Regions from separate parts of the Colwellia sp. SU-HH00943 genome, predicted to be linked through region 4. Evidence: predicted binding sites of a transcription regulator. Region 4 holds the regulator's gene; each other region holds the start of a gene.
The links. Region 4 encodes sigma-54, which starts transcription at its own class of promoters, with help from an activator protein. Its sites were predicted from a motif close to GTTGGCACGNNNNTNGNNT; they were not measured.
Positions count from the first base shown of each region.

Region 1: pdsR (proteobacterial dedicated sortase system response regulator) is a predicted target of sigma-54. The motif match lies at 2,141-2,159, and genes of this name have one in related genera.
Region 2: AC27GZ_RS02955 (PEP-CTERM sorting domain-containing protein) is a predicted target of sigma-54. The motif match lies at 1,420-1,438, and genes of this name have one in related genera.
Region 3: AC27GZ_RS14320 (PEP-CTERM sorting domain-containing protein) is a predicted target of sigma-54. The motif match lies at 1,672-1,690, and genes of this name have one in related genera.

Region 1 is NZ_BAAJLW010000003.1:653,826-657,070, forward strand. Features, by position in the region: gene AC27GZ_RS11340 (efflux RND transporter periplasmic adaptor subunit) at 1-151, opposite strand, end outside; gene AC27GZ_RS11345 (TetR/AcrR family transcriptional regulator) at 326-898, shown strand; gene pdsO (sortase-associated OmpA-like protein PdsO) at 1,105-1,938, opposite strand; gene pdsR (proteobacterial dedicated sortase system response regulator) at 2,180-2,896, shown strand; gene pdsS (proteobacterial dedicated sortase system histidine kinase) at 2,889-3,245, shown strand, end outside.
Region 2 is NZ_BAAJLW010000001.1:674,003-677,247, reverse strand. Features, by position in the region: gene AC27GZ_RS02960 (winged helix-turn-helix domain-containing protein) at 1-599, shown strand, start outside; gene AC27GZ_RS02955 (PEP-CTERM sorting domain-containing protein) at 812-1,372, opposite strand; gene AC27GZ_RS02950 (amidohydrolase family protein) at 1,735-3,245, shown strand, end outside.
Region 3 is NZ_BAAJLW010000005.1:82,372-85,616, forward strand. Features, by position in the region: gene AC27GZ_RS14315 (LysR family transcriptional regulator) at 99-971, opposite strand; gene AC27GZ_RS14320 (PEP-CTERM sorting domain-containing protein) at 1,739-2,485, shown strand; gene AC27GZ_RS14325 (hypothetical protein) at 2,493-3,245, shown strand, end outside.
Region 4 is NZ_BAAJLW010000001.1:394,253-397,497, forward strand. Features, by position in the region: gene lptA (lipopolysaccharide transport periplasmic protein LptA) at 1-488, shown strand, start outside; gene lptB (LPS export ABC transporter ATP-binding protein) at 508-1,233, shown strand; gene AC27GZ_RS01680 (RNA polymerase factor sigma-54) at 1,318-2,841, shown strand; gene hpf (ribosome hibernation promoting factor) at 2,866-3,153, shown strand; gene ptsN (PTS IIA-like nitrogen regulatory protein PtsN) at 3,170-3,245, shown strand, end outside.

The DNA of each region.
Region 1 (3,245 bases), on a different contig from region 4:
CTGTAGCTGGAAATTGATAGCTTTGCTCACTAGAAGCTAACTTAACGGCTGATAACTGTACCACTAACGGCTTTATTTCAACTTTTTTAACTTCCTGTTTTGAGCATGAAAATAAGGAAAATGCTAAAACAATTAATAATATACGGCTCACAATAACTCCAAATCGTGCGTCTATCAGTAAACGAATCAATGATAGTCTTAAATTAACGGCATATTAACACGGGTTTACACATTTACACAATAAGTAAACCTGTAAACTTATATTGCACCGCAATATTTATCACGATAAGATTAGCCCAATTGTGTTTTGCTCTGGTTTTAAATTTTGCTCAAGTCTACTGAAATAATCATTAATGCGGCTACAGATTGCTTTTTTCGTCATGGATATAATGCTGCCAACATTACAGCTATTAGCCGCCAAGCTGAAATTTCGCGTGTGACTATTCATAAACAATTCAGCTCTAAGAAAGAATTATTTAGAGCCGTTGTTGTTAATCACTTCTCTCAAAGTAAGCAAGATGTTATCGCGTATTCAAAAGCGCATGATAATTTTTGGCAAGCAACGCAAGATTTGCTGTTAAAGCGCTGTGAAGGCGTCTTTGATTGTGTCACTAGTAGCTTAATTCGTTCTGAGTTAATTCACTGCGGACATTCACTCTGCAGTGATATTATCGATACCGAAAAAGATGAAGTCGTCAAAGTTATTGAAAACCGTATATTAGAAGAAATCGCAGAAAAACGTTTATCTCTAATCAATATCGAGATGAATGCTTATGATCTTGCTAGAATTATTGAAGCAATCCCCGTCGGAATTGCGGTATCAAACTTTGATAAAGAAAGTGCCAATTTTATCTGTCATACCCTTAACCTTTTCAGGTTAGCAACAGAAATAACTTAGTGGTTAAGTCGCAAACGTACTTTTAATTGTGCTGCTACCATAAAAAGAACAGAGCCTAAGTAATTATCATGCAAGGAATAATAACTTAGGCTTTGAATACACAACTATTTTTTATTTACGGATATGGATTTAAATTCTAATAAACACCTCCTTTTTTAATTACACAACGACTGGGAGCTAATATTTTTTATAGCGAATACTTTTACTTAGTGGTTATTTGCCATTTGGTTATTTTCAAGTGAGCTTGGCTTGTGAAGCTTTAGCACCACACGGCGATCATAAAAGCTTACTTTTTTCTCGTTGTTCGCCACAACCGGTGATTGCTGTCCAAAAGCAAAGGTTTCAATTTGCTCTTCATCAACGCCTTGTGCCATTAATAAGGTTTTCACTGATTCTACTCTGGCTTGCGATAATGCTTGGTTTATAGACTCTTCTCCGGTTAAATCCGTATAGCCTGACAAGTCTATTTTCATTGCTGGCGAGCTATTTAGTATTTGAGCAAGTGCTGACACTTGTTCTTGATAATGTGGCGCTATCTCACTTGAGCCGGTTGAGAATTGTAAACTCATTAGCAGGTTATCAGCCTGTAACTGACCCGTTTGTTGCTTACTTTCTAAGCTAACTAATTGCTTTTGATAAGCAGACTCAACACGTTGTAACTTTGCCTGATATTCATCTTTGATTTTCGCTTGTTGTAACCGCTGTGCTTCTTGCTCTTGAGTTAATGCTATGTTTAATTCTTCATTTTCATCATTTACGTTAATAAATTTAGCAATAAAAACACCGCCTACGCCTGCAATAATGGCTCCCAATGGGCCCGCTGCAATACCGCCGATAACAGCACCTGTGCCAAACCCTATATTTTCATTAGTTGTTTTAGCTTGGTGTTTTTCGGCTTCACTACGTTGTGTAAAGTTGATATCGTCATAAGCCGATACGGATGTGCTAGTTATAGCCGTTACAACTATGGCAGCAACTAACATCTTGCTTGGTGATTTTTTCGAAGTAATAACTGAGTTAACATCTTTGATAGTTTTCATAATAATTCCTCTTTCGTTTAGCTATTTAATCATGTGTGTATAAAACGTTTTTCGTTTACGGTTTCTATTAAACAGCGACAAAAAGGCATTAACATGTAGCAACAAAGGAAAATTAAAGGGCAAATGTGGCAACAAAATGGCAATTTCAAAAATTATGCGCGCTTTTGGGAAAATTTAGATATAGTCAAAGCATGAAAATATCGCAGGCACGATTCTAGCTATATAAGAAGTGAAAAGTGACATGACAAAAAGAATTGCAATTGTTGAAGATGAAGCGGCTATACGGGAAAACTATGCCGATGTATTACGAAGCCAAGGCTATCAAGTACAAACTTATGCCAATAGAGAGACAGCTACACAAGCTTTTAATTTACGTTTACCCAATTTAGTCATTTTAGATATAGGGTTAAATGAAGAATACGATGGCGGTTTTGTGTTATGCCAGCAGCTACGAGCTAAATCGGCAAGTTTACCTATTATATTTTTAACGGCTAGAGATAATGATTTTGACACAGTGTCAGGTTTAAGAATTGGTGCCGATGATTATTTAACAAAAGATATCAGCCTCCCCCATTTAACCGCACGCATTTCAGCATTGTTTCGTCGACAAGAAGCGTTTAAACAACCGGTTAGTGATGAGCATATTACAAAAACTGGCGCTTTAACCATTGATAGTCAACGTATGACCATAACTTGGCAAGATAAAGCTATTGATTTAACCATTACCGAGTTTTGGTTAGTACATGCCTTAGCAAAACATCCTGGGCATGTTAAAAACCGAACTCAGCTGATGACAGATTCGAAAATTTACGTGGATGACAGCACGATCACTTCTCACATAAAACGCATTCGTAAAAAGTTTCTAAAAACAGACAGCGAATTTGATTGTATCGAAACCGTTTACGGTATGGGCTATAGATGGTTAAGTAGTATCAATAATACGAGTGAACATGGCTAAACAAAAGCTTACTAAACCATTTAAATGGCGTTTTGGATTACGAACTAAACTACTACTTTTATCCAGTTTTTTGTTTGTTATTCCATGGTTTGGCTATCAATACGTTTGGGAAATGGAAAAGTATTTACGCTTTGGCCAAGAGCAAACACTCGTTGGTACAGCAAGAGCATTGGCAACAGCGCTTCACGAGCGTGAAAATTTATTTAAGAATCAAGCAAGCTTTTTACCTACTGTTAAGCAAGGTAAAGATTTATATGGTTATCAGTTAACCGAGGCTATTCGCCTTGATGGTTTACATAATGATTGGCCTGAGTTTTCTACACGTGCACACTTTTATGATCATAAACAC
Region 2 (3,245 bases), 280 kb from region 4:
CGTTGTATTACTCTGCAATGGGCAATGTTGAGGGAGTGAAAACAGCGCTTTATCAAGCTAATTTACTTGATCCCCTAAATACAGAAATTGCAGAGTGGGGTATTTGGGCTTTGATGATGGCAGGAGATGTGCAAGCTGCAGTAGAGTGGGGTACCACTAAGCGCCACCAACATCCTAATTTTCCTTATTTACCATTAAGCCTGTCAGTAGCGGAATATACCTTGGGAAACTATCAAAATAGTATTGCTTTAGCTAAGCAAGGGGTAAAAATGTCTGAACGCGACCCATTTGGTTTAGTTATTTTGGCACAAGCATATGCTGCAGCTGGACAGCTAGATAAAATTCAGCCTTTGCTTGATGAAGCTGAGATGACTGAGCAATATATGTGTCCTTATGAAACGGCTATTATTCATGCACTTTTAGGCGAGAAAGAAAAAGTATTCCCGTTGTTGGAGCAAGCTGTGGCCTTTCAATCTAACTGCTTGATGTTTACCCGAAATGATCCTAGATTCAAGCAGTTAAGAAGTGATCCTCAATACATTAAAATTCTGAAAAGTATAGGTTTAGATGATGATTCAGTTAACCATTATCCGCAATAATTGATGACGGTTGATTTTTTGCTTAGTTATTATCAATGAGGATGAGTTAACTCTCCATTGGGAGGCGAAGCTTATTGGAAGATGATAACAGCGTAAGTTTCTTGGTTACACTAGGCTTTAAAGGGCTCAGAATCATTAACGTTCAGATAGAAAAAAAGCACCATGCGAACATGGTGCTTTTTAAAAGAGTGGGGGCTCTTTTTAATTCTTGATTATTTTCTAGTGCGACGTGCAACTAAACCTAAAATACCTAAAGCAAAAATAGCGATAGTTGAAGGCTCTGGTACAACATTAACTACAGGGTCAATACCTCTTACACGTGAATCAATTACTGTAGTGAAAAGCTCGTTACCTGTTGCGCTAAAGAATGAAACGCGGAAGATATCTCTGCTTTCACAACAATCAGTGCGACCAAATACTTGAATAGACTCTAAGGTTAAAATTGAAGGGAAAGTAATCGTTAATGTGTCCTTTGAATTGTCACTACCTTCATGGAAAATTTGACCTGCACCGTAGTTACCAGCTGTGATGCCATCGATAGCTTTTTCAGGACCAGAAATAGCACTCCATTGATCAGGTGCTGTAGCAGTAGCGCCAGCACTTGCAAGTGCTGCATCATTGCCATCAGTGTCTAATGCAACGACTTCAGCTACTTGTAACCACTGATTAATTTCGTTTGAGATTTCAATGTAGCTTACGTTCATTAATGAAGCATTTGCATTTGCGCTTAACAATAATAAAGCTGACACAAGTAATTTAGAAATTGATTTCATGGTTGTCCTTTAAAAACTAAATAAAATATATAAAACTATATACGAATAAGCACTAACTGTGCCAAAAATTAAAACTCCTTTACTTTCAGTTTGTTGAATTAGTTTTTGGGTTTGTTGTCTACTAGCATGTAAAATTTACTGACAAGCAAATGTTTGTTTTTTAATCAGTTCTATGGCGTCTATCTTAAGGTGACTAAGTTACAGTTACGCTATTCTTTATTGAGCGGGCAAGGAATAGCAGGGCTTTACTATTTTATATACGATTGATTTGTTTCTTGTAATCTCAATGGGTGTTTGTGATTTATTCAACTACACTTACATCTTTACTAAAGTCATCACAAAAAATAATGGACATTAACTTCATGAAAAACAGCTCACTTTTTGTTATTTTTATTTTCAGCTTTATAACGTCAGCATACGCTTTTGCAGCTCAGCAAGAAGTGACAAACCTTATCTACACTGAAAAAGGGTTGGCAGGTAAACAGGTTATGAAACAAATATCTGATACTCAATATCAAGGACTTCTCGATGTTAGGTGGAATAATCGAATCTATAAAATCGATGAAACTATCACAGTCAATGAACATGGCGCACCGATCAGCTATGAATCAACAGGCTTATCTCCTTTTGGCGCACCAATAAAGGAAAGCTTTCAATGGCTCGATGGCATTGCTACATGGGAAAGTAATAAAGATGATGGTCAAATTAAGTTAACGGAACAGCGCTTTTATCTGCCTGCCAATAGTGCTGTTGTTGTTGATAATCTCATGGTGCAAGCCATGCTTAAATCTATCGATAATTCAGTGCAATTACTACCCCTTGGCAGTGCGCAATTAAGTCAATTAGAAACGGTTTCACTGAGTAAAGGTTCAAAAGCAGAAAAAGTGAGTTTATATGCCATAAATGGTTTAGGCTTTTCGCCTGACTTTAGTTGGTATGATAGTGATGGTAATTTCTTCGCCAAAGATATCTCGGGTTTTCTTAGTATTATTCGAGAAGGCTATTCTTTAGAGGACTTTAAGCAATTACGTGCCATTCAAAATAAAGCCGAACAAGATTATCTCGAAGGCATTAACAACTCGCTAAGTCATCGTTATCAAAGCTTATTATTTAAAAACGTACGATTAGTGGATGTGCTGGCAAGTAAAGCGATTAACAATGTTGATGTTTTGTTACAAGAAGGAAAAGTTGTCAAGGTTGCAAAAAATATCAAGGTAGCTAAATCTACCTCTGTGATTGATGGTCAAGGGAAAACCTTGTTACCTGGGCTGTGGGATATGCATGGCCATTTGAGTAAAAATGATGGCTTACTTAATATTGCTGCCGGTGTGACTAGCGTTAGGGATATAGGTAATAATCATAAAAATATTATGGAAATTGAGCAGCTTTTTAACAGTAATACCTTAATTGGCAACCGTGTGTTTCGTGCAGGTTTTTTTGATCAAATGAGTGAGTACTCGGCTGGCTTATCTGTGTCGTCACTAGAGGAAGCGCATGAGAAAATAGACTGGTTCGCTGATAATGGTTATTTGCAAATTAAACTCTACAGCTCGATAGATCCTAAGTGGGTTCCATCAATTGCTGAGCATACGCACCGTAGAGGGATGCGCTTAAGTGGTCATGTACCGGCATTTATGACAGCGGAACAGGCTGTTGATGCAGGTTATGATGAAATTCAACATATTAATATGTTGTTCCTCAACTTTTTGGCCGGAACAGAGCTAGATACGCGTCAGCAATTACGTTTTACTTTGATTGGTGAACATGCGGGTGAGCTAGATATTGATAGTGATGAATTCAATCGCTTAATAAAATTACTGGCCGAAAAACAAATTGTCATCGACCCAACTGTATCAACCTTTAGAAGTTTGTT
Region 3 (3,245 bases), on a different contig from region 4:
CTGACAAACGAGAAAAATACACTTAATGGTTGAATTATTTTCATCCATTAAGTGAGAGGACTTTTAGAAGAAGTTTATGACTAAGTTATAGGGTAAAGCTATAGGACAAAGGTGTCTTTTACCCAATCAGCAAAAACAGTAAGCTCAGGTTTACCTTCCATATTTTCATGTTGAATTAAATAGTATCGGTCATTGGTGTTTAGCTCTTCATCAAAGAGTTTCACTAATAACTGTTCACTAAACCATGTTTTACTCATAGGTAGTGGTACAAGTGCAATGCCCATACCTTGTTGTGCAGCCCTAGCAACCCCAAACATACTGTCGAATTGTATAATTTGTTTAGGATCAAAATCGTCTATACCAACATTGTCGGCCCATTGATGCCATGACCATGGGCGAGATCTATGCAATATTAAAGGTGTATTTTTTAGGGCGTCAAAACCTGATGATTTAAGCTTTTTATAAAGTTTTTTATTACAAGAAGGTGCATACCTTATTGGAAATAAATCCTGAACTATACTTGCGTTGGGTTTACCATTGGCAAGCACAATAGATAAATCAGCCACTTGCGAAGGTTGACTGCCAGCTTTAACCGTTTCTAATTGTAAGTTGATGTCAGGATTTAGCTCAGACCATTCACTTAACCTTGGAATAAATAATTCGCTGGCGAAAAATTCAGGCAAACTGATCACAATTGTTTTGTTTTGCTGAGTATGAGTGAACTCTGAAATAGTTGATTCTAGCTGGTGAATAATAGGCTGTACTGCTTGATAAAATTGTTTACCTGCACTGGTAAGCTCTATCGATCTTGTACCTCGCTTAAATAACGTTAAGCCAAGTTGTTCTTCAAGTTGTTTAATTTGGTGGCTTACTGCCGATGGAGTTAAAAATAATTGAGCAGCAGCATGCTTAAAGCTTAAACACTTTGATGCAACACAAAAAGAGCGTAAACCACGGATAGGAGTTTGAATTGGCATATTATTCTGTAATTTTATTAATGACAAACTTACATAGCAAAAATTAAACCGACATGTAAGTTGTTGAACTTTAATTTAAAAAAAATTGTTGATATAAGTTATAACCTGTTTTTCGCACTATTTTAGTTCGGTTGCACAAATAATTTACATCATGATTAATGAATTTTTTAGATAAAAAAAAGGACATCAAATGATGTCCTAAAAAATAAAGCTAATGAAACATATTGTCTTTAAAAAATCGGGGGAAATTCAAAGAACAAGGCCATAATATTAATATCTTCGTAGTTAGGCAAACGAGATAAATTCACTCGATAGATGAATTTTTTTCACTCATCAATGTGAAGTAAAGGTAAAGTAATTTGTCTTCGGTAAAATTCAGACAAAAAAAAGGACATCAAATGATGTCCTAAAAATAAAGCTAATGAAACATATTGTCTTTAAAAAATCGGGGGAAATTCAAAGAACAAGGTCATAGTATTAATATCTTCGTAGTTAGGCAAACGAGATAAATTCACTCGATAGGTGAATTATTTTCACCTGTCTGTTTTTTAATATGCTGGGTCAATATGTGAATTTAAATACTATCTAGTTCTAATAATTTATTTTTTATTCAATTAGTGTCTGATAATTTTACATTATTGTTAATAAATCCTTTGGGTTTTATTTAACTTTATGTAAAACAAGAATAAATAAAGTTGGCTTGTATTTTGCTTTGTTCTGACTAGGTTTTATTAATAATTTGAATTAAAGGTTCTTCTCAAATGACAAAGATAAGTAAAAGCACTAAAGTAGTATTTGCAGGTATTAGTATTGTTCCTTTATTTGTTCAAGCAGGGGTTATTAATATAGACCCTGCAACCTATGCTAATAATGATGCAATAGATCTAAATGGTGATGGCGTTTATGATTATAACCTAGGATATAGTAATCTAAATGATAACTATAGTCCTTTACCTACACCGACAGCATCAGGTCAAACAGGCCATAGAACTTATGAAAACCACCAAGAATTTACGTTTGGTTCTAATTATTCAAACTTGTGGACGAGCTCTTTATTAACTTCTGGCTCTACAATTGATGAAAGCTCTATTTTCAGTGGTAACACAAGCGATTCAATTTTTTCAAATGATAGTTTGTATTTACAGTCTTATTCCTCTTTCCAAAACTGTTTTAAATCAAGTTGTTGGTATAGCTGGAGCCATAATTCTACAACTCAACTTAGCAACACTCGAACTTTTGGAGCATTACAAGGCCGTGGTTTGATGGGCTTATCATTGGATGTAGCAGGTGAAACTCGTTACGGTTGGATTGATGTAGAATTTGGTGAGAATACTTTGAATATTTTCGGTGGTGCCATTGCTGATGTTCAAAATAGAGGAATTATTGCTGGCGAACATCGATTAGTAAGTAGCATACCTGAGCCAGGTTCAATTGCGCTATTAGCTACAGGGTTAGCTATGGGTGCTGTTGTTAGACGCAGAAAGCTCCGTGTAAAATCAGCAGCTTAAGTTATATATGTTAATACAAGTAAGCGATTCAGAAGCTCTGAATCGCCTTGCTACTCTTGTAAAACCTAGCGATTTTGATGGTATTGAAATCGCTCCCCAATTTTATTCTTTTACTTGCCCAGACAGTGAACATGACGTTCTGCTTTTTTTAGCTGCTGAGCGAAGTGTAGAGTGGCGTTCCATTAAGCTGGGGTTATATTTTGCTGAGCAATTACAAACTCATGAACTTGATCTACTCGTTGCTGCTGTTGAGCTTGAGGCAAAAAAGTGGAATAGCTCTCAAATAACGTTTGTGAGTGATGAACACCAGTCTAAAGTACCTACTTATCTAATTAAGTGTTGCCAATGGATAAGATCGACGCAATATCGTTACTATCATCAAAACTCTCCTAGTCAAAATAGACTATCCAAATTAGAGTTATTTTTAGCAAAATATGAAGATAAGCTTGATAAAATTAAAGGGATAGTTTCTGTTGGCTTTGACAGTATAGATAAGTCAAAACTACATCGTTTTATTCTTGAAAATCTTGGTGAATCTTCTATGCTCACGCATAAATTTAACACTTCAGATTCATTGTTTATGCTTGATAGTGATACTAGAGAAATAGCTGGGTGCGTTATTATTCAAGTTATTAAGCATGAAATGCATGTGATAGGTTGGGGGATTTCTACAAAATTTCGTAATTCTCTTTTAATCCTTTTATTTATTAAACATATCGCAGAAATAATGAAAAAACATGATATTGAAGAGGCTAATTAT
Region 4 (3,245 bases):
CACAAGAAATTACCATAAAATCAAAACGTCAAAGTGCAGACTTAAAAAACAAAATTGCCAGTTATTTGGAAGACGTAAGTATTCGCCAAGGCTCTATCGCAATAACAGCCGATATAGTGCAGGTTTTTAGCAAAACGAATGAAAAGACCAATGAAAAGCACGACACCTACCTAGCCAAAGGCAAACCAGCTCTTTTTCAACAACAATTAGAAGACGGCAGTTTAATTAGCTTACAGGCTGATGAAATAAAATATCAACCGGACATTTATCTGATAACCGTATCAGGCAATGCCAAAGTGAAACAGGCTGGTAGTATGGTTACTGGTGAAACAATCACCTATAACACCTTAAATGAAAAGCTTGAAGCTGAAAGTAGTCGTGATGAATCCGTCACCACTATTTTACAACCTGCACAAATTAAAGCTCAACAAGAAAAAAATAACGCCGCCAATAATGACAGTAAAAAAGACAGTGACAACAATGATTAATGCAACTGACAACACTGATATAGCTACCCTTAGCGCTCACGGTTTATCTAAGTCATATAAAGGTCGGCAAGTAGTAAAAAGTGTAAGCCTCAATGTGAATACCGGGCAAATTGTTGGTTTATTAGGCCCCAATGGCGCCGGCAAAACCACCTCGTTTTACATGATTGTTGGCTTAGTTCCTAATGATGACGGTAAAATTATTTTAAGTGATGAAGATGTCACACTTGCTCCTATGCATGAAAGAGCACGACGTGGTATAGGTTATTTACCTCAAGAAGCCTCAATTTTTAGAAAACTCACCGTCACTGAAAATATTATGGCTATTTTGCAAACTCGCAAAAACCTTGATGAAGGGAAAAAGCAAGAAAAGCTGGAACATTTACTCGAAGAATTTAATATATGTCATATCAAAGATAACCTTGGTATGAGCTTATCTGGTGGCGAAAGAAGACGTGTAGAAATAGCAAGAGCACTGGCTGCTGATCCTCAATTTATTTTACTGGATGAACCTTTTGCCGGTGTTGATCCTATATCGGTAGGTGACATTAAAAAGATTATCATTCATCTTAAAGAGCGAGGAATTGGTATCTTAATCACAGATCATAATGTCAGAGAAACCTTGGATGTTTGTGAGCATGCTTATATAGTAAGTCACGGTGAAATTATCGCTCAAGGTGATGCAAACCAAATACTTGCAAATCAAAAGGTCAGAGATGTATACCTCGGCGAACAATTCACGCTATAGTTACTAATATACAAAAAAAATTAAGCTATAATTTATAGTGAATGTATTACTAAAATAACAACAACAGGATAAGAACAGAACTAAATGCGTCCATCACTGCAGCTCCGAATAGGACAACAACTCACCATGACGCCGCAACTGCAACAAGCGATAAAGCTTCTGCAGTTATCGACGTTGGAACTTCAACAAGAAATTCAAGAAGTGCTTGAGAGTAATCCTTTGCTTGAAGTGAATGAAAATTCACCGAGTAATAGCAATGAAGAAAACGACAACAGTAATGAACAGTTAGAAGAAGCTTTTTCTGCTAGCACAAATAGCACAGAACAAACCAGCCCTGAAGGTAGTGAAGACACCAGTGCCACTATTGATGAAATAAGTACTACCGAAGCAATGGCTCAAAATGATATTCCTGAAGAGTTAAATATAGATACCACCTGGGAAGAGAGTTACAGTGCTGGAACCTCTAATACAGGTGCAATCTCAAGCCCTTCTGAAGATTACACCTATCAAGGTGAAACCACAGACTCTATTCAAGATCATTTACTCTGGCAAATGGAATTAACACCCTTTACGGATACTGACCGCGCAGTTGCTATTGCCATTATTGAAGCGGTAGATGATGCTGGCTATTTAACCGTTTCTTGCGAAGATATTTTAGAAAGTGTCGGTATTGAAGATTTAGAGCTTGACGAAGTGGAAGCGGTATTAAAGCGCATTAACGTCTTTGATCCAATCGGTGTTGCCGCTCGCTCCATTGCTGACTGCTTAATCATCCAGTTAAATCAATTTGATGAAGACACTCCTTATTTGAAAGAAAGTAAACACATCATTGAAGAGCATATAGACCTACTGGGTAACCGAGATTACCGTCAGCTTATGCGTAAAACTAAGCTTAAAGAAAATCAACTTCGCGAAGTAATGCGCTTAATTCAAACACTGAATCCACGCCCAGGTGATGCGGTAATAAAAGGGGATGAGCAGTACGTTATTCCTGATGTTTCCGTAGAAAAGAAAAATGGACGCTGGATTGTAGAATTAAACCCAGATACAGCGCCTAAATTATCTATTAACCAACAATATGCAGCCATGACTAAAACCACCAAGTCTTCTAGTGATGATGGTCAGTTCATTCGCTCAAACCTTCAAGAAGCAAAATGGTTTATAAAAAGTTTAGAATCGCGAAATGATACACTACTAAAAGTGTCAAATTGTATTGTTCAGCGCCAACAAGGCTTTCTTGAACATGGCGCCGAAGCCATGCGCCCAATGGTATTAAATGATATAGCTGAAGCAGTAGACATGCATGAATCAACCATTTCACGTGTAACAACACAAAAGTACATGCACACACCAAGAGGTATTTTTGAGCTAAAATATTTCTTTTCTAGTCATGTAAGTACTGAAAATGGTGGTGAATGCTCTTCAACAGCAATTCGTTCCTTGATTAAGAAGCTCATTTTAGCGGAAACACCTGCTAAACCGCTAAGTGATAGTAAAATGGCCGATTTATTGGCTGAGCAGGGCATTAATGTTGCAAGACGAACCATAGCTAAATACCGTGAATCATTAGCTATTCCGCCGTCAAATCAACGTAAGAGTTTATTGTAAATCTCATTTAAAAGGATCACGCATATGCAAATTAATCTTACTGGTCACCATGTAGAAATTACCACGTCTTTACGCGATTATGTCGACACAAAATTTGCCAAATTAGAGCGACATTTTGATCATATTAACAATGTTTACGTTGTACTAACGGTAGAAAAATTAGACCAAAAAGCTGAAGCAACGGTTCACCTAAATGGTAGCGAAGTGCATGCTTCAGCGGTGAATGAAGTGATGTATGCCTCTATTGATACCTTAGTAGATAAATTAGACCGCCAAATTCTTAAATACAAAGGCAAAATTGCCAGCCATTAACCCCATTCAAAGTACTATGACCCTACAAGACATTTTAACGCTGGACTGCACTGCCTGTGCAGTTCCAGCAAGTAGCAAAAAACGCATACTCG